2 regions of the Geobacillus sp. FSL K6-3411 genome follow, and region 2 is predicted to be linked to the other one. Evidence: riboswitches for the same ligand, from Rfam matches in the RefSeq annotation. Region 2 holds a riboswitch; the other holds the start of a gene.
What was found. Region 2 has a riboswitch for S-adenosylmethionine ahead of NSQ22_RS07750 (methionine ABC transporter ATP-binding protein). Riboswitches for the same ligand answer to the same signal wherever they lie in the genome.
Positions count from the first base shown of each region.

Region 1: linked by a shared signal. The riboswitch ahead of mtnK (S-methyl-5-thioribose kinase) and the one ahead of NSQ22_RS07750 (methionine ABC transporter ATP-binding protein) in region 2 are both predicted to bind S-adenosylmethionine.

Region 1 covers NZ_CP150187.1:973,837-984,178, forward strand. Annotated here, with positions in the region: gene NSQ22_RS04970 (PAS domain-containing sensor histidine kinase) at 1-1,512, shown strand, start outside; gene NSQ22_RS04975 (methylated-DNA--[protein]-cysteine S-methyltransferase) at 1,502-1,993, shown strand; gene NSQ22_RS04980 (ABC transporter permease) at 2,074-3,087, opposite strand; gene NSQ22_RS04985 (sugar ABC transporter ATP-binding protein) at 3,029-4,579, opposite strand; gene NSQ22_RS04990 (sugar ABC transporter substrate-binding protein) at 4,576-5,724, opposite strand; gene mtnA (S-methyl-5-thioribose-1-phosphate isomerase) at 5,711-6,778, opposite strand; gene mtnK (S-methyl-5-thioribose kinase) at 6,853-8,043, opposite strand; SAM riboswitch class I at 8,127-8,294, opposite strand; gene NSQ22_RS05005 (carbon-nitrogen family hydrolase) at 8,389-9,204, opposite strand; gene NSQ22_RS05010 (pyridoxal phosphate-dependent aminotransferase) at 9,304-10,342, shown strand, end outside.
Region 2 covers NZ_CP150187.1:1,539,216-1,549,557, forward strand. Annotated here, with positions in the region: gene NSQ22_RS07740 (MetQ/NlpA family ABC transporter substrate-binding protein) at 7-852, opposite strand; gene NSQ22_RS07745 (methionine ABC transporter permease) at 893-1,558, opposite strand; gene NSQ22_RS07750 (methionine ABC transporter ATP-binding protein) at 1,548-2,561, opposite strand; SAM riboswitch class I at 2,651-2,758, opposite strand; gene NSQ22_RS07755 (bifunctional ADP-dependent NAD(P)H-hydrate dehydratase/NAD(P)H-hydrate epimerase) at 2,951-4,486, shown strand; gene NSQ22_RS07760 (GNAT family N-acetyltransferase) at 4,762-5,202, shown strand; gene NSQ22_RS07765 (IclR family transcriptional regulator) at 5,329-6,078, shown strand; gene pxpB (5-oxoprolinase subunit PxpB) at 6,081-6,782, shown strand; gene NSQ22_RS07775 (biotin-dependent carboxyltransferase family protein) at 6,766-7,746, shown strand; gene NSQ22_RS07780 (5-oxoprolinase subunit PxpA) at 7,733-8,503, shown strand; gene NSQ22_RS07785 (NRAMP family divalent metal transporter) at 8,500-9,693, shown strand; gene NSQ22_RS07790 (HAD family hydrolase) at 9,848-10,342, shown strand, end outside.

The sequences.
Region 1 (10,342 bases), 570 kb from region 2:
GTGAAAATGTTTGAGCTGACGGCAACGTCGAACGTTTACAGCGGCTTTTACATGGCCATTATGCGCGATGTGACTGAACGGAAAAACATGGAGATTAAATTGCAAAAAAGTGAAGAACGATTCCGGGCCATTTTCGAGCAAGCGCATGAAGCGATTATCATTTGGGATGATTTCGGTTACATACTCAACGCCAATCCAGCGGCGAGCCGGACGTTTGAGCTGCCTTTGAACTTGCTTGTACGCCGCAATTTGCTTGATTTTGTGCAATATGGGGATGAAAAGGTGAAGCGCATTTTCAGCGAGTTCCGGCGCAAAGGAGAAATTCGCGATGAATTAACGTTCCATATGCCGAACGGTGAGGATAAGCAGCTTGAGTTTACGATGAAAAAAGGGGCGATCGACGGCTATCATTTGACGATTTTCCGCAATGTGAGCGAGCGGCGGAAAATCGAGCGCGAGCTGCGTGAAAGTGAGCAAAAGTTCCGCAGCATTTTCGACCATGCGATGGACGGCATTTTGTTATGGGATGAGAAGCATCGCATCATTGACGCTAATCCAATTGCCTGCGAATTTTTTTCCGCCACAAAAGAAGCGTTGCTCGGTCAAACGGTGATGGAACTTGTTCCAGAGCGGGCGCGCCGCCAGCTGAATAAGCTCTTTGTACAATGTGAACGTGCAGGCGAGGCGAGTGGGGAAGTTGAATTTTCCGATGAAGGAAAAGAGAAAATCGTTGAGTTTTCATTGAAAAAAGAAGTCATTCCTGGCGTAGGGATGATGAGATTTCGCGATGTCACAGAGCGTAAAGAAATGGAGCTGCAGCTGCGCAAATCGGATACGCTCAATGTTGTTGGTGAATTGGCTGCGGGCATCGCTCACGAAATCCGCAATCCGATGACGGCATTAAAAGGCTTTATCCAACTGTTGCAAGGAAGCGTTGGCGGCGATTATTCGATGTATTTTAATGTCATTATGTCGGAATTGAAGCGGATCGAGTCAATCATCACCGAGTTTCTCGTCTTGGCCAAACCCCAGGCGGTGCAATACAAGCAAAATGACATTTGCAAAATTATGCAGGATACGATCGATTTAATCAGCGCTCAGGCGATGATGCATAATGTGCAAATCATTGCCGATTTCGAGCGCGGTCTGCCTCCGGTGTATTGCGAGCCGAACCAGTTGAAGCAAGTGTTTATCAATATTTTGAAAAACGCCATTGAAGTGATGCCGAAGGGCGGGGACATTACGGTGCGCATCGCCCGTACTGGACGTCATGTGCGCATTTCAATCACCGACCAAGGGTGCGGTATTCCGAAAGATAAAATTAAAAAGCTCGGTGAGCCATTTTATACGACAAAAGAGCGCGGCACTGGACTCGGCTTGATGGTCAGCTATAAAATTATTGAAGAACACCGAGGGAAAATTGACGTCGAAAGCGAAGTTGGCGTCGGCACGACATTTCATATTACGCTGCCGATCGAACGAACGGAAAGAGAGGATAACGATGACAATTGACTATGCGGTATACCGTTCAGAGTTGCTCGGCGATATCTATATTGCTTCTGATGGCGACGCGATTGTGAAAGTCGAACTGTTTCCGGAAGAATGGCGCGCGTTTGCAAGCGAGCATCCGGTTGTAGAAAGCCGGTCACCGCTTCTTGAACGCGCGCTTGCACAGTTGGACGAATATTTCCACGGTCGCCGCCAAACGTTTGATTTTCCAGTTAAATGGCATGGGACGGTTTTCCAACAGGAGGTGTGGACGGCGCTTTGTCGCATTCCATATGGAGAAACGGCGACATACGCCGATATTGCGATGCAGATTGGTCGCCCGAAAGCGGTACGCGCCGTCGGACAGGCGAATCGGGCGAATGAACTAGCCATTGTTGTTCCGTGCCATCGTGTGATCGGCAAAAACGGCGCCTTGACCGGCTATGCTGGAAGCCGCACCGATGTGAAAGCGAAGCTATTGGAGCTGGAGCGGCGCTGTAAATAGGGCGGAAGGGCCGGGGATGAAGCATGGAAAATAAAAAATGCCGCCCCCGGGACTTGAACCTACAGGGGCGGGACCGGGGATTATTTTTTTTGCCAATGTGACAGAGCGAGGGCGCCGACTAAAATGGCGCCTTTAATAATGTCTTGAGCGTAGTACGGGACGTTCATCATCGTCAAGCCGTTTAACAATACCCCCATCAAAATTGAGCCGAACAACGTACCGATGACATTCGGCTTGCCGGCGCCAAAGACGGAAAAGCCGATGTAGGCGGCGGCGACGCCATCCATCAAAAACGAAGCACCGGCTGATACTTGACCAGTGCCGATACGCGAGGCAAGCACAATGCCCCCTAAAGCAGCGAAAAAGCCGCTAATGACGTACGCATACGTCCGGTAACGGTTCACTGGAATGCCTGACAGCCTTGCCGCTTCTCGGTTTTCCCCGGTCAAATAAAAGAGGCGTCCCGGTTTTGTGTATGTCAAAAACAAATGGGCGGCAATGACAACGAACAGCATCAGCAAAACGGAAAACGGGATGCCGAACAACTCTCCTTGGCCGATAAATAAAAAGGAAGGAATGAATTTGCCCGGCGCCGTACCGCCGTCTGGCAGCGGCATGTCGTTGTAAATGGAAAATCCTTTCGTATAGGTGAGCTGCACGCCGTTAATGGCGTACATGGTTGCTAAGGTCGCGAGCAAATCAGGCAATTTGAACTTGACGATCAATAGCGAATTAAGCAGCCCGACGGCGATACCGAGTAAAAGCGGAACGAGCAACGTAACGAAAATTTCTTGGCGGTACAAAACGAGCGCCGCTGCACTGGCGATGGTCGCGAGACTTACCGTCGAGCCGACCGATAAATCGAAGCCGTCAACGATCAGCGAAAAGGTAATGCCGATCGCTACGAGTGTCACGATCGAAATCGAGCGCAAAATGTCGCTGAAGTTTTCATACGTAAAAAACTGGTCTTGTGTGATGCCAAAATAGGCGATCACGGCTAAAATGGCCAACAGTGTGCCATGTTTATACAAAAACTCAAGAGTAGACAACACCGCTTTTTTCGACGGTGTCGCGGAAACGGCCGGCTGGGCCATCGATCTCACCTCCGCTGCAATAATAAACAAGCTGCTCATAGGTTAATTCAGCGGCCGGCAGACGGGCGAGCAGCCGGCCGTCTACCATGATATAAATCGTGTCGCAAACTTCTAGCAGCTCACGAAATTCACTTGAAAAGTACAGCACGGTTTTCCCCTCATCAGCAAGAGTGCGGATAATGGAAAATACATCTTGTTTGGCATGAACATCGATTCCTTTCGTAGGTTCATCGAATAAAAAGACACGCGCGTTCGTGTTTAGCCATTTGCCGATCACGACTTTTTGCTGGTTGCCGCCGCTCAAATGGCGGACGGCGATGGATGGTGATGGCGGATGGATGCCGAGTGAGCGAACGAGCCCATTGGCTGCGTCCGTTTCTTTCATCCGACTGATCCATTGCCAATGCGACAGCCAAGAAAGGAGGCGGACGGTTAAATTCGTCTGCACCGACTCAGACAAAAACAGCCCTTGTTTGCGCCGTTCTTCTGGGATCAGGCAAAGACCGGCGGCAATCGCTTCATATGGCGACGAAAATGTATAGTGTTGGCCGTCAAGCTGCCATTCGCCAGACGTTTTCCGGTGGGCGACGAGACTTTCAGCGAGCTCTGTTTTGCCGGCGCCGACCAAACCGGCGATGCCGACAATTTCGCCGCGATGGGCGTATATATCGACCGTTGTGCTCGTTTTGTCGATCTTGATTCCGCGGGCGGCAAAGGCGATCTCGCTTCCGTACGTACGCGCTTGTTTTGCAGTGGCGGCCTGTTTTGTCCCGGTCATGTGAAGGACGATGTCTTCAAGCGACTGGCTTCCGGCAGCGCCTTGATAGACGATGCGTCCATCGCGCAAAATCGTTAGTCGATCGGCGATTTCCTGCACCTCTTTGAGCTTATGAGAAATATAAATAAAGCCGACTCCCTGCTGTTTCAGTTCATGAATGATGGCAAACAGCCGCTTTGTTTCCGCCTCACTTAACGCGGCGGTCGGTTCGTCCAAAATGATGTAGCGCGCGTTTGATGACAATACTTTCGCCAGCACGATGAGCTGCTTTTCATGGAGTGAACAGTCACGCACGAGCTTCGTCGGTGGAATGGAAAGGCCGACACGGTGAAGAAGTGCGGCGGCCCACTTCTTTTCTTCGCGCAGCGAGCGGATGGGATGGTGTTTGACGTCAGCTAGTTCATCAGCTGCTAAGTTTTCGTAAATCGGCAAGCCGGGAAACAGCGCCGTGTCAACTTCCTGGACGACAAGGCCAATGCCCGCCTGCTTCGCCTCACGCGGCGACGAAAACGCGCACGGGGTGCCGTCGATCGTGATGGTGCCGGCGTCCGGCAGAATGGCGCCGGCTAAAATGTTCATGAGCGTGCTTTTGCCAGCACCATTCATGCCTAAAAGGGCGTGAACTTCGCCCGGACGGACGTCAAAGTTCACGCCGTTAAGCACGCGCACCGTGCCAAACGCTTTTTCAATGGCCTTCATTGACAAGCCGCTCATTTTTGGCTCACCTGAGCTTCTAGTGTTTTCATCCACGGCGAGATGGCGATATTCGATTGTCCCCAGCTTGGGATGTATTGCGAGAGCTCGCCCATTGATATTTGTTTGTCCGGCAGATCGGATCGTTTCACTAAGTGCGGTTCAAGTGAGTAAATGTTCGGCGTTTTTTCACCAGCGATTTTTTGATAGGCGAAGCGTACTTGAACGCGACCGACTTCGGCTGGATCGGTAGCGGTCGTCGCCACCCACGGGCTGTTCGATTTTTGAATCATTTGCAAGTCTTCATCGCTTAGATCAATGCTGTACACTTTAATTTCCGTGCGCCCGGCTTGTTCGATGGCGCGCGTTGCTCCTTTGGCGAACTCGTCCCATGTGGCGAAAACGGCGTCGATGTCGCCCTTATTCGGATATTTTTTCAAAATGGCCTCCATTTGTGTTTGTGTGTCTAAGGCGGTGTTAGCGCTCGCTGTGCCGAACTTGGCGACTTCTTTAATGTTTGGGTAGCGTTTTTTAAATGCGTCGTAAATGACATGGCGTCGCTCCATTGGCGTAAAACCGCCGACCCAAATCGTGACGATTTTGCCTTCGCCGTTTAAGTCTTCCGCAAGTGTTTTTAACGTCTTCCAAGCGAGGCTATAGTCGTCTTGGTCGATGACGGTGACGCCCGGAATGTTCAAATCATTGTCAAATGCTACGACCGGGATGCCTTTTTCAACTGCTTTTTTCACGGGACCTTCGAGCGCGTCGGCGCGGCCGTGGTCAAGCAAAATAGCATCGACGTTTTGCGTAATGGCCGTCTCGACATAAGAGGCCATCTTCGTTAAATCGTTATCGGCATTATAAATTTGCACTTCACCGCCGAACTTTTGCACTTGTTCTTTCACGCCGGCGATGTATTGTGATGAGAACGTCCCGATCGACATCTGCATAATGGCGGCGATTTTCACTGGCTGTTTCAGTTTTTCTGGGATGGCGGCCTCTTCACTGCTTGTGGCTGCTGTTTTGTCAACGGTTGTTTCATTATTCGTTGCCTTCGTTTCATTGGCCGGCTTTGCGCTCATTGCGTCTTGCTCATTTGTGCAGCCCGCTAAGACAAAGAACATGGCCAAGAAAAGAAGGAACGATGAGATTTTAAGCTGTTTCATGGTGCTCCTCCTTTGCAACTAACGATGGCAGCTCCGTTTCATAGTCTCCGTAGACGATGCCTTTTTCGGTAATGATGGCGGTAATGAGTTCGTTTGGTGTGACATCAAACGCCGGGTTGTATACGTTGACGCCTTCCGGGGCGATGCGCACCCCGTTTAGATGGGTCACTTCATCTGGATGACGCTCTTCAATTGGGATATCCGTCCCTGTTTTCGTCGCCAGGTCGATCGTTGACAGCGGGGCAGCGACGTAAAACGGGATGCCAAACGATTGGGCGAGCAAGGCGAGGCCAAATGTGCCGATTTTATTCGCTGTATCGCCGTTTTGTGCGATCCGGTCAGCGCCGACGATAATAGCATTAATGTTTTTCGCCTTGATCGTTTGTGCGGCCATATTGTCAGTAATGAGCGTCACATCGACACCTGCTTGCATGAGTTCCCAGGCGGTCAGACGAGCTCCTTGCAAGACAGGCCGCGTTTCCAAGGCATAGACGGACAACTCAATCCCTTTTTCTTTTGCCAAATAAAATGGGGCGAGTGCCGTTCCGTAGCGGGCGGTGGCGATCGAGCCAGCGTTGCAGATGGTCATGATTCGATCGCCTCGATGAAAAAGAGACAAGGCATGCTCGCCGATGCGACGGCACACATCTTCATCTTCGATTTGAATGCGGATCGCTTCGTGAACGAGTGTTGTTTTTGCTTCGTTGACGGAAGCGGCGCTTTTAGCGGCGGCAACGAGCCGATCAAGCGCCCAAAACAAATTGACGGCCGTCGGGCGAGCACTCGCCAAATAATCGCGGTCTTGTTTTAAACGGCGCTGAAACTCGTCGACGGATTCGGTTTCGTAGCGGGAAGCAGCAAGCGCCAAGCCATAGGCGGCGGTGATGCCGATCGCCGGTGCCCCGCGCACTTTCAGTGTCACGATCGCGTCATGTACATCTTCGAGCGTATGCAAGTCGAGATATTCAGTTACCGACGGCAGCTTTTGTTGATTTAAAATCGTCACATGCGTTTCGTGCCATTCAACTGAGCGCGGGATAGCAAATGTGCTCATCGTCGTCTTCCTTTCCTTGTACATGTTTCAGTTTGCCTGGAGTGGTGTTGAACAGCCGTCTTGAGAGAGTGGTGTTATCGTTCCGTCTCGACAAACAGCCGGCGGAAGTCTTCCGTTCCGTCTAGTTCGGCGCGTTCAACGATCAGGCGGCGGCCAAGGCGAAGCGCGTGTCGCTTTGCCGCAAGCCGTTCGTCTTTTTGCTCAATGCCGTCAAGATCGGCAACATGGGCGAGGCCGATCGTCCGACGGATGACTTCGCAGCCGGCAAAGCCGACGGCGTCGATGAACGTTTGCCGCAGCACATCGTCAAGCAGGCCGGGCGTTGCGGCATACGTTTCGACACTTTCGGTGCGCCAAAGCTCCGAGAACACGGACGTAAAGACAGCCCATGTTCGGTCGATGTGATCAAAGAGCGGACGGCGCTCTGATTCAGGGCGGGACAACGCATTTAACAGCAAGTTGGCGATAAAGTGGCCAAGGTCAAACCCGATCGGGCCGTAAAAGGCGAATTCCGGGTCGATCACTTTCGTTTCGTCATCACTGGCGAAAATGCTGCCAGTATGTAAATCACCATGCAGCAATACATCAGCTTCGGTTAAAAATTTGCGCTTCAGCTTCGCTGCTTCGAGATGGAGACGGTCGTCGTTCCAAAGTGTTTCCACATCCAGGTGCAATTCGTCTTCAAAATTGTTCGAGTCATGGTCGAAAAACGGATCGGTAAAGACGAGATCTTCCGTAATTTTGCACAGCTCCGGATTGACAAAACTTTGTGCCAATTTCTTTTTCTCTTGTTGGTTCATGCCGAAATCAGACGTGTAAAACGCCGTTTTGGCAATGAATTCACCGATATGCCTAGACAGAAGCGGATACGTTTTCCCTTCAATCAGCCCTTTGCGGGCGATTTGTAAATAGGACAAATCTTCCATCACCGTAATGGCGAGCGATTCGTCAGAATAGTAGACTTTTGGCACATATTGTGGTACGTAGCTGGCAAACGTGCGCAGTGCGTTGCTCTCAATGACCGCACGCTTTAATGTGAGCGGCCAGCTTTCACCGACGACTTTCGCGTACGGCAGCGCTTGCTTAATGATGATGCCTTGCTTTGTTTCTTGGTCGACGACGTGAAACACTAAGTTTAAGTTGCCGTCGCCGATCTCACGGCATAAAAGCGGTGTTCCGTCGCGGAACAAGCCGAGGCGGACGGCGAGGGCGGTCGCTTTTTGTTCGGTGAGCGGTTCGTAAGCAGATGATTGGATAATCGCCATTTTCACGTTCCCCCTTTAGTTTTGGCAAATAAAAAACCTCTTTCGCATACGGAAAGAGGCTTGAAGATTCTCGGTCTTCGCGCCTCTTATCTTCCAGAAAGACGTCTGTCTTTCCGGTGGACTTAGCACCGTGCCCTGCGGAAGCGGATCGCTTCCGGCGCCGCTTATGCGTGCGCCCTATCTCACGATAGCATTACGGTCGGTTGCTGGGCTTCATTGGGCCAGTTCCCTCAGCCAACTCTTGATAAGAGTACCGAATCTGCTTATTTAGTTTTTGGAATTTTTGTGATGTTGGCAATTGTTCGGTTGCTTGATTCGAATAATACAGCTTAAGCAGGCCGATTGTCAATACGTTTTAAAAAATTTTTTTGCCGTCTCTTCATAAAGGCGCGGCCGGCGGTCAGCAAATACGGGGATGCGCGAACGAACATCTCTGACGAGAGCCGGGTCGATGTCGGCTAGAAGGATGCCTGGGTCCTCATCCGCCTCAGCGAGGATTTCCCCCCATGGATCGATGATGAGCGAATGGCCAGCAAAGACGTTGTTTGGGTCGCTTCCGGCTCGATTGCAGGCGACCACATAGCATTGGTTTTCGATCGCCCGCGCCATCAGCAACGTCCTCCAATGGTGAAGGCGAGGAAGCGGCCATTCGGCGACAACAAACAACAATTCGGCTCCAGACAAGGCATGGGTGCGAATCCATTCCGGAAAACGGATGTCATAGCAAATGACCCCGGCACACGACAACTCATCAAGCGAAAACAAGCCTGGCTCGTTTCCTGACTGCAAATGCAAATGCTCATCCATCAGCTGAAACAAATGAACTTTGCTATATTCCTTGATGATTTGGCCGTTTCGATTGGCGACAATCATTGTGTTCGTTACGCCGGCGTCCGTTTTTTTAGCGACTGAGCCGGCCACAAAATGGATGCCGTATGTTTGTGCCAATCGGGAGGCGAACGTTTTCGCCCGTTCGGCATTGTCATCAGCGATTTCATCTAAGCGCGTCAAGTCATAACCGGTCGTCCACAGCTCCGGAAGAACGATGATATCGGCTCCTTCTTTGACGGCGAGTTCCACGGCTTTTTCGGCTTGCTGTTCGTTTTTTTGCGGGTCACCAAACGCGATATCCAATTGGAGGCAAGCGATGCGGATGGTCATTGTTTTTCACCTCAATGAAAAAATTTACTTTACATTTTGCTTTTTACGATATATGATTTTGCACTAGAATTTCAAGAAATTTTTGAGAAGGTGTGGGCGATGACGACCGAATTTCCTTTTTCCGAACTGCTTGAACAGTTGCCGAAGCAATTTTTTGCTTCGCTTGTCGCCAAAGTGGGAGCGAAAATAAAGGCCGGGCACGATGTCATTAATTTAGGGCAAGGCAATCCGGATCAGCCGACGCCTGGCCATATTGTTGAGGCGATGCAACAGGCAGTGGCCAATCCAAAATACCATAAATATTCGCCGTTTCAAGGTTACTCATTTTTGAAAAAAGCAGTCGCTGCGTTTTATGCGCGTGAGTACGGGGTTGATGTGGATCCAACCCGCGAGGTAGCCATTTTGTTTGGCGGTAAGGCTGGTCTTGTTGAGCTGCCGCTTTGCCTCGTCAATCCGGGCGATGTGGTGCTTGTCCCGGATCCGGGCTATCCGGACTACTGGTCCGGGATCGCGCTCGCCCGCGCACGGATGGAAATGATGCCGCTTATCGCCGAGCAGCAATTTTTGCCTGATTACAGTGCCATTCCGGCAGCGGTCGCTGATCAGGCCAAACTGATGTTTTTGAACTATCCGAACAACCCGACCGGGGCGACGGCGACGAAAGAGTTTTTTGCTGAAACAGTGGCGTTCGCCGCTAAGTACGGCATTGCTGTTGTGCATGATTTCGCCTACGGGGCGATCGGTTTTGATGGCAAAAAGCCGGTCAGCTTTCTCGAAGTTGATGGGGCGAAAGAGGTCGGTGTTGAAATTTACACGTTTTCCAAAACGTACAATATGGCCGGTTGGCGTGTCGCGTTTGCCGTTGGCAACGAGCAGATCATCCGGGCGATTGAGCTGTTGCAAGATCATTTGTATGTCAGTTTGTTCGGCGCTGTTCAAGAGGCGGCTGCCGCGGCGCTTCTCGGTCCGCAAGATTGCGTCACGGAGCTCGTCGCATTGTATGAAGCGCGCCGCAATACGTTCATTTCTGCCTTGCACCGCATCGGTTGGGAGGCGCCGGCACCGTCTGGATCGTTTTTCGCTTGGCTTCCCGTACCGAAAGGATTATCGTCCGCTGAGTTTGCCGACATACTGCTTG
Region 2 (10,342 bases):
GTTGTGTTATTTGTTTCGTTCTAGCATCCATTTCGGTTTGCCGAACCCTCGAAACTCTTGATCAATGACTTTCTCAAATTCTTTTGACTCGACTGCTTCTTTGAGATCTTTGACAAACGGTTGGTTCAAATCTTTTGTATTGACAACAATGCGATTCCGGTAGTCATCCGGCATGTTTTCCAACGCTAAGGCGTCGGTTAAATCCATTTTCGCCGCTAAGGCGAAGTTGCCGGGGACAGCTGCCAAATCAACACTTTCCACCGTGCGCGGCAGCTGGCCAGCTTCAATCGGCTTGAATTGGAGATGTTTCACATTTTCTTTGACATCTTTTTCTGACACCGTGAGCGGGTTTACGGCTGAGTCGAGTTTAATTAAGCCGTGATCTTGCAAAATTAACAACGTCCGCGCCAAGTTCGTCGGGTCGTTCGGGATGGCGATTTCGCTCCCGGCGGCCACTTCATCAAGTGATTTGAATTTGTTTGAATAAATGCCCATTGGGGCGGTCGGTACAACGATGACTTCCGAAAGGTCCAAGTTGTGCTCTTTTGCGAAATTTTCCATATAAATTTTGTGCTGGAACAAGTTTGCATCTAGGTCGCCGTTGGCTAAAGCCAAGTTTGGTTGGATATAATCGCTGAATTCGACGACGTTTACTTCATACCCTTTTTTCTCCAAAATCGGCTTGATCGCCTTATTCACCATATCACTGTACGGACCGGAAGTCGCTCCGATTGTCAACTCTTTTTTCTCTTTCGATTCAGCGCTGCTCTCAGATGAGGAGCTGCTGTTGCCGCAGGCGGCAAGAGTGCCGAACACGAGAAGCAATGTGAGCGCCATCAACCATTTTTTCATCATGAAGTCCTCCCTATGAGTGAGTTTAATAGTAAGCGGCCTATCGCTTGTCAACAAGACGAGCGATGCGGTCGCCGGCAAACTGGATGACTTGGACAAGGCAAATTAAAATAACAATAGTGGTGATCATGACCGTATTGTCATAGCGGTAATAGCCGAAACGAATGGCTAAATCGCCGACACCGCCGCCGCCCACGATTCCGGCCATTGCGGAATAGCCGACTAAACTGATTGTTGTAATTGTTATTCCTTGTACAATGCCCGGTCGGGCTTCTGGGAGCAGCACGTCTTTAATGATCATCCACGGCGTCGCCCCAACCGCCACCGCTGCTTCAATAACGTCTTTTTCAATCTCGCGCAACGAGGTTTCCACGATTCGTGCGAAAAAGGGAATAGCCGCCACCGATAAAGAAACAGAGGCTGCTGTCGGTCCGATCGTAGTTCCCGTGAGGAGCTTTGTCAGCGGTAAGAGACCGACAAGCAAAATGATAAACGGAATCGATCGAACCATGTTAACGAGAAAGCCGAGAACGGATTTTAAAATGGCATGTTCCAAAAACAAGCCGCGGTCGGTGACGAACAGCAAAACGCCAAGCGGCAATCCAACAATGATCGCGACAAACAAGGAAATAGCCACCATATAAATCGTTTCGAAAAACGCCTTATTCAACTCCGGAAGCAGGCCTAGTAATGTATCAAGCAGCATGCGAAACAACCTCCAATCTGTTCGTCCGTTTAGCGATATAATCCATCGCCCGTTGAATTTCATCCTCTTTCCCGATCAGCTCCATCACAAAAATACCGAGCGGTTTGTCTTGGATATACTCGATTTTGGCATGCAAAATATTTCCTTTTACTTCAAATTGTTGCAACATATCGGAAACGATTGTTTCCGTCGCGCTTTTGCCTTCAAACTGAATTTTCACGATCGTCCCCGTATGCGTTTCCCGTAAATGTGCAGGCAAGTCAACATGCATGACGCTATGGACGAACGATCTCGTTAATTCTTCTTTCGGATGGGTAAACAGCTCATAAACGGTGCCGAGTTCAATCACTTTGCCGTTTTGCATGACGGCAACGCGGTCACATATATGTTTGACCACTTCCATTTCGTGAGTAATGAAGACGATCGTAATACCGAGCTCACGGTTAATTTTTTTCAGCAGTTCTAAAATCGATTTGGTCGTGCTCGGATCGAGCGCCGATGTGGCTTCATCGCATAACAGGACGGTCGGATTGTTAGCGAGTGCCCGGGCGATGCCGACGCGCTGTTTTTGCCCGCCACTCAGCTGCGCCGGATAGGCGTCCCGCTTGTCGGATAGACCGACCATGTCGAGCAGCTCATTGACCCGTTTTTCGATGTCCGGTTTCGGTTTTTTAGCTGCTTTTAAGGCGAAGGCGATATTTTCAAATACTGTTTTCGAGCTAACTAAAGAAAAGTGTTGGAAAATCATTCCGATTTTTTGGCGCACTTGCCGCAGTTCTTTGGCATCTAATGCTGTTACATCGATCCCATCGATGAGAATGCGGCCGGATGTGGGACGTTCTAGGGCGTTTAAGCAGCGCAGCAGCGTGCTTTTTCCAGCGCCGCTGTAGCCGATGATGCCAAAAATTTCACCATCGCGAATCGTAAGTGATACGTTGTCTACCGCAACGGTTTGTTTCTTTTTCGTTGTATACACCTTTGTAACGTTTTGAATGTCGATCATGTCCATCCTCCTTGTGTTGATAGGTAGAATTTGGTAAACAAAAATGCCTCTTTCATTCGGAAAGAGGCATCGGTGGTATGTAAACTCCCGACTTATCTTTCAGAATGAAAGCCATTCTGCAGGAATTAGCACCGTTCCCTCAAGGGGAGGTTGCCGGACGTCATTGGGCCTGTTCCCTCAGTCACTCTTGATAAGCGGTTTGCTGTATGTAATTTTTATGAAATTCATGATAATGCGACAGCTATGTGTTGTCAATATGTATTTTCCATTCGGATTCTTCAGGAAACGTTTACATCGTTGCGCTTCTAGAGAAAATATTTGTGCTCGTCTTTCGCTTGGAAAAATTGTACACTAAACAATAGGGATGGAAATGGAAAGGGGAATGGGCAATGATTCCGATCGTAACGGCTGATGAAATGTACGCCATTGACCGAGAAGTGGCCGAGCGGATCGGCATTCGTGATGACTCGTTGATGGAAAACGCTGGGCAGGCACTGTTTCGGGTGTTGAAAGAGCGAATTCCACACACGGCTAGGGTGGCGGTGCTCGTCGGGACGGGCAATAACGGCGGCGACGGATTGGTCATTGCACGCATGTTGAAAAGTTATGGTTATGACGCCGATGTATGGCTCGTGCCGCTGCAAGAGAAGGTGAAAGGCGCGGCGCGCACGGCGCTTGAGGTGTACGAGCGGTCGGGGTATTCTTGGATAGCTTATGAGGGGAATGAACGAGCGTTTGCGGCACACGTGCCACATTACGACGTCATCATTGACTCGCTCCTTGGCATTGGCATCAAAGGAGACGTGCGCCTGCCGTATAAAGAAATCATTGAGCAAGTGAATCGCACGTCCGCAACGGTATACGCGATCGATGTGCCAAGCGGGGTGCCGGCTGATGGAGGCGATGTCAGCACCGCCATTCGTGCTGATGCGACGCTTACCGTCCAATGTCCGAAGCTTGGGGCGTATACGTTTCCTGCGGCGGATTATTACGGAGAGATCGCTGTGGTCGATATCGGCATCCCGCCGCTAGCGGTGCAGGTGAAGACAGATGCCCGGTTTTTGTGGGAACATAGCGATGTGGTGCAGACAATGCCGAAGCGAAAACGGTCATCGCATAAAGGAACGCACGGTAAGCTGCTCATTGTCGGCGGATCTAAGGAGATGAGCGGGGCGGTAACGATGACAGCGAAAGCGGCACTTCGCAGCGGGGCCGGGCTTGTGACGATGGCCGTTCCGGAAACGGTGTACGAGGCAGTTGCCAGCCGTGTGCCGGAGGCGATGTACCGGTTATGGCCGGCAGAGGGTGGCGCATTTGCTGGCGTGGCTGATTGGGCTGGGCTTGATATCGACGCGATGGCCATCGGCCCGGGAATGGGGCGAACGGAAGGAGTGCGACGCTTAGTGAGCGAACTTGTGCGCCAGCCAGTGCCGCTTGTCATTGATGCAGACGCTTTGTTTTTTTGGGATGACTACGCCGAACGAGTGCGCGAACGGAGCGCCCCGACGGTGATTACCCCGCACCCGGGAGAGATGGCGCGCATTGTCCATCGTTCCATTCGCGAAGTGGAGCATGACCGCTTTGGCGTATCGAAGCGGCTGGCTATGGAATATGGTGTGTATGTCGTCTTAAAAGGGCCGTATACGATTGTCACCACGCCAGACGGGGCGCAATATGTGAACGCGACCGGCAACCCGGCGTTGGCTAAGGGGGGAAGCGGCGATGTGTTGACTGGCATCGTGGCGGCGTTTTTGTTGCAGCATGAGGCGGTGCAGCCGGCGGTGAATAATGCTGTGTTCGTCCACGGCCAAGCAGCTGATTGGCTTGTGCAAAACGGTCATTCACTGTGGGACGTCTTGGCTTCTGACGTCATTGACGCATTGCCGGCTGTGTTGGCTAGGCTGGGCGATGGTGCGCAAGTGTGAACGTGATGGGAGTGGCCAGCCGTTTTACTAGGAAGAAGGTCTTGGCTGCTCAACGTTTACGGATAAAGAAAAGAAAGGAAGCGTCTTCAAAGCGCGCTTCCTTGTTTGCTTTTGGCAACAAGCGATTCAATGTGCCCAACCGGTCCCGCGGTTCGTTATGCTTTTTACGTACGAGCAGGACGATCCGCTTTCCGGGGAAGCGGGGGTGGGGGAATCTTATTCTTCCATTTTTGGATAAACATAGATATAATTAATTGCACAAATAGAGAAGGGGGATGGAAACCGTGCCACAATTCGTTTGGCTTGAAACTGAAGAGGAAGTGAGAAGCGCTTTTCCAGTCATGCGTGAGCTGCGCACTCACTTAGATGAGGAAACGTATGTCGCGCTTGTGCGTGAAGCGAAAGAAAAAGAAGGGTACAAGCTAGTGGCCTTATATGATCAAGATAAAATGGTTGCTGTCATCGGATTCATGCCGATGATCACACTCTATAATGGTCGTTTTATTTGGGTGTGTGATTTGGTCACCGCTTCGAGCGAGCGGTCGAAAGGGTACGGGAAAGCGTTGTTGTCGTATGTACACGATTGGGCGAAAGCGCATGGCTACGGGATCGTTTCGTTATCGTCCGGTTTGCAGCGAACCGATGCCCATCGTTTTTACGAGCAAAAGATGGAATATCAAAAAGTGAGTTATGTGTTTTTGAAACGTTTATCTTGAAGCCAACAGCGTCCATTTATCGGACGCTGTTTGTTTTTTGTAGAAAATAATTGGACTTTTCGTTATAATTTAAATAAAATTCATATTTCGGAATTATCATTCCGATATTCGGAACAAGGAGAGGCCATGAATAAAACGGTTTTGAAAACAAAAGAGCTGCTAGATTTGTTTCTTGATTGCGAGCGGTTAACGCTGCCGGAGATGGTTGCGCGGCTTCGGATGCCGAAAACGTCGGTGTACCGGATGGCGCAGTCGCTTGTGGCGCTAGGCTTTTTGCAAAAACAAGGCGACCAGTATGAACTCGGCTTGTCGTTATTGACGTTCGGAGCGCTTGTCGCCGAGCGGCTCGATATTCGTCGAGTGGCGCTGCCGGTCATGGAGCGGCTGAAAGAGGAGACGAAGGAAGCAGTGAATTTAGTCATCCGCGACGGCGATGAAGCGCTGTATATCGAAAAAGTGGAGACGTCCGAACCGGTGCGCGTCTATACGAAAGTTGGGCGGCGTGCACCGCTGTATGCTGGGGCGTGCCCGCGCGTCTTGCTTGCGTTTATGGATGAAGTTGACCGGGAACGGTATTTAGAACAAGTGGAACTAGTGAAAATCGCTAAATGTACGGTGACAGACAAACAAGTGTTGCGCCGATTGGTAGAAGAAGGCCGGAATCAAGGCTATACGGTTAGTTGTTCTGAGCTGGAAAACTACTCTGCTGCTGTTGCTGTGCCGATTTTCAACCATGAAGGGGCAGCGGTTGCTGGGTTGAGCGTCGCCGGTCCGGAACCACGTTTTTCGCCCGATGATGTGGTGCGCATCGTTCCGCTATTAAAGCAGGCGGCGATGGATATCTCACGTGAACTTGGTTTTCAAGGGAAGGGGTAACGATGGAATACACGTTGTTTCCGTTATGCGAATACGCGGTGACCGTTCGATTTGCCAGTTACATTGACGAAGCCGTAAACGATATCGTTCACGAAACAGCAGCCCGGCTTCAGGGAGAGAGAAAAGAAGGCATCAAGGAAATCGTGCCGGCGTTTTCCTCACTGACCGTCTATTATGATCCGGTGGTGGCCGGAAATTATGCTGACGTATGTGCCTGGCTGCGCGAGAATATCGGATCGACCGGACAGGCCACCCGCCATTCGACGCGAACCATCGTCATTCCCGTTTGTTACGGCGGCGAGTTCGGGCCGGATTTAGCGGATGTCGCCCGCTTTCATGGGATGACGGAAGATGAAGTGGTGGCGCTTCATTCCTCGGGCCGTTACCGCGTCTATATGATCGGTTTTTCACCCGGGTTTGCCTATTTAGGGGGCTTATCACCGCGTTTGGCGACGCCGAGGAGGTCGGTGCCGCGCACAACGGTGCCTGCCGGTTCGGTCGGCATCGCCGGCGGACAGACGGGTGTTTATCCGCTCGCGACGCCAGGTGGTTGGCAATTGATTGGCCGGACACCGCTTCGGCTGTTTGATCCGCATCGGGAGAAACCAAGCTTGCTTTCAGCGGGTGACATCGTTGAGTTTCGCCGGATTACCGCTGAGGAATTTGCACGTTGGAGAGAGGAACATGATGATGGACGTCATTGATGGTGGATTTTTTACAACTGTCCAAGATGGCGGGCGCATCGGCTATCGAAATGCCGGTGTGCCGGTTGGTGGGGTGATGGACGCTTGGGCGTATCGCCTTGCCAATGCGCTTGTTGGCAATGAGGGAGATGAGGCGGTGCTCGAAGCAACGATGTCCGGTCCGACCCTTCGTTTTCACGTCGAGACGGTCATCGCCGTATGCGGCGGCGATTTCCCATGCACGCTCAATGGAGAACCGATGGCCATGTGGAAACCGGTGATTATTCGGCCGGGAGATGTCCTAAAGGTTGGGGTGTGCCAGGCAGGGTGGCGCGCCTATATCGCAGTGTCAGGAGGCATCGGTGTTCCGTCTGTTATGGGTAGTCGCTCCACATACGTTCCAGCGCAGCTAGGTGGTTTGTCGGGCCGCCCGCTCCAGCCTGGAGATGTGCTTCCAATTGGCACTGCACGTGAGCATAACATTCGTAAGCCATTTCGTTGGGGACTTTCTTCAGATGCCGGTCGATATATCGACGGAAAAACGAAAACGGTGCGTGCTGTCCCAGGACCGGAATATAGCGAGTTTACGCCAGAAAGCCGCAGGCAGTTTTTTGCCGCCCGCTATCATGTGACACCGCAGTCCGACCGGATTGGTTACAGGCTTTCTGGACCGGCGTTGGTGCTTGGGCGCGAGCGGGAGATGGTGTCGGAAGCGGTTGTGTTCGGCACGGTGCAAGTGCCGACATCCGGCCAGCCGATCGTGTTGATGGCTGACAGTCAGACAACAGGGGGCTATCCGCGCATCGCCCAAGTGGCGGCAGCTGATTTGCCAGTGTTGGCACAGGCGCGCCCAGGCGACCGCATTCAATTTCAGCCGATTGCGCCGGAGGAAGCGGTGCAGCTTTATATCGAACAACAGCGGCGGCTGGGCCGCTGGATTGCGGCCATTCGCCGCCAATGGGGGGAGAAAGATGAAAACGATTGATTTGAACTGTGATTTTGGTGAAAGTTTTGGTGTGTATCGGCTTGGAAAGGAAGAGATTTTGCCGTATATCACTTCTGTCAATATTGCCTGTGGATTTCATGCTGGCGATCCGCTTGTCATGCGGCAAACGGTACAGCTTGCCATCCGTCATGGAGTCGCCATCGGTGCCCACCCGGGGTTTCCCGATTTGCTCGGCTTTGGACGTCGGATGATGGCTGTGTCACCGGAGGAGGTGTATGCGTACGTCGTGTACCAAATCGGCGCGTTGGCCGCGTTCGTCAAGGCGGAAGGGGGAGTGATGACGCACGTCAAGCCGCACGGCGCCTTGTACAATATGGCGGCGAAAGATGCGAGGATTTCAGAAGCGATCGCCAAAGCGGTATATGATGTCGATCCGACGCTCATCTTGTACGGCCTGGCGGGTAGCGAGCTCATCCGCGCTGGACAGGCGCAAGGCTTGCAGACGGCGAGTGAAGTGTTCGCCGACCGCACATATCAAGCTGACGGTTCGCTCACACCACGAAGCGACCCGCAGGCCATCATCGCCGATGAAGATGAAGCGGTCAAGCAAGTGCTCATGATGGTTTGTGACCGGCATGTCCGCTCAGTGCAAGGGACGGCGGTGGCGATTGAAGCCGATACGGTTTGTCTTCACGGCGACAATGAACAGGCGGTGCGGTTTGCTAAGCGGCTGCATGAAGCGTTACAAAATGAAGGCATCGCTATTCAGGCGATGCGGAAGGAGACGAGACGATGAACAAAAAAGAAAGCAGGCTCAGCGTGCTGATCGGAGCGGTCTTTCTCATGGCGACATCGGCCATCGGCCCGGGATTTTTGACGCAAACGACCGTATTTACCGTCGAGCTGGCGGCCAGTTTCGGGTTTGTCATTTTGCTTTCCATTTTGCTTGATATCGGCGTCCAAGCGAACATTTGGCGCATTATTGCTGTCTCCGAGCGACGGGCGCAAGATATTGCCAACGCAGTGCTGCCCGGCCTCGGGTATGTGTTGGCGGCGTTTGTGCTCCTTGGCGGACTCGCCTTTAACATCGGCAACATCGGCGGAGCTGGGCTCGGATTCAACGTGTTGTTTGGCATGTCTCCAAAGACTGGGGCAATCGTGAGTGCCATCATCGCCATCGCCATTTTTCTCGTCCGCGAAGCTGGCAAGGCAATGGACCGTTTTACTCAATTACTCGGATTTGTCATGATTGCGCTGACGCTGTATGTTGTGTTCACAGCTAAGCCGCCACTTGGCGAGGCGGCCGTTCGGGCGGTCGTTCCCGAAAAAATCGACTTTTTAGCCATTGTGACGCTTGTCGGCGGTACGGTTGGCGGATATATTACGTTCGCTGGAGGGCATCGGTTGCTCGATGCCGGCATCAAAGGGAAGGGAAGTTTGGCGGAAGTGACAAAAAGTGCAGTCTCAGCGATCGGTGTCGCCTCGCTTATGCGCATGTTGCTGTTTTTGGCCGCGTTAGGCGTTGTTGCCAAAGGATTGACGCTTGATCAAACCAATCCGCCAGCTTCGGTGTTCCGACTGGCCGCTGGGGAAATCGGTTACCGGCTGTTCGGTGTCGTTATGTGGGCTGCCGCCATTACGTCGGTTGTCGGATCGGCCTACACATCGGTATCGTTCATCCGCACGTTCCATCATGTTTTGGATCGGTTTCACCGCTGGATCATTGTGCTATTTATTCTGATTTCGACAGTCGTATTTGTCTTGATCGGCCGTCCAGTGAAAACATTGATTTTAGCCGGAACACTAAACGGACTGATTCTCCCGTTGTCACTTGGGGTTATGCTTGTCGCTGCCTATAAGCGAAACATCGTCGGCGACTATCGCCATCCGCTTTGGCTTACCGTATTTGGAGCCATTGTGGTCGCCTTGATGGCTTATATGGGAATATATACAGCCGTGCAGCAACTGCCGCAGCTGTTTCAGTGAAATGGAAAACGTGATGTCTGTCGTTCATTTCCAACATTTGCATTTCCTCGCCGCCCTTTTGTAATATAGAAACGGGCCTGCGGCAACCGCATTGCAGTCTTTATGGCTCAATGCATCAAGGCCACAGGAGCGGGGAAAGGAGACAAACAGAACGATGAACGGGGCAAATATTAAAGCGGTCGTGTTTGATCTAGATGGAACGTTATACGAGGAAACAGGGCATTTTGATTATTACGCCGAACAAGTGGCGAAACGGCTTGGTGAAACGGATCGGGCGCACTTTTGGAATGATTACCGGGCAGTGCTTGCCGGGCGTCATCCGCTTCGCATCGGCAGTGTGTATGATACAAAAGAAGATTTGATTTTATGGATGGAGAGAGGAACTATTCAAGAGGTGTGCAGCTGGAGCGGCGAACGGCTGGAAACCCGTGATGCCGAAGCGCTCTATCAGGGGGCGGTAACGATTGATTTGGACCGATTTTTCAGCATCGGTGACCTTTGGTGGGTGCCAAGTTCCATCGGCCGCCATTACGGACTGACGAACGAGGACACATATGCCGCGTTTTTAGAGACGCGCGAATGGATGATGAGCCCGGAGTTTGAAATGAACAGGACGCCGGAGCTTGTTGAGACGCTAGCCAAGCTGCGC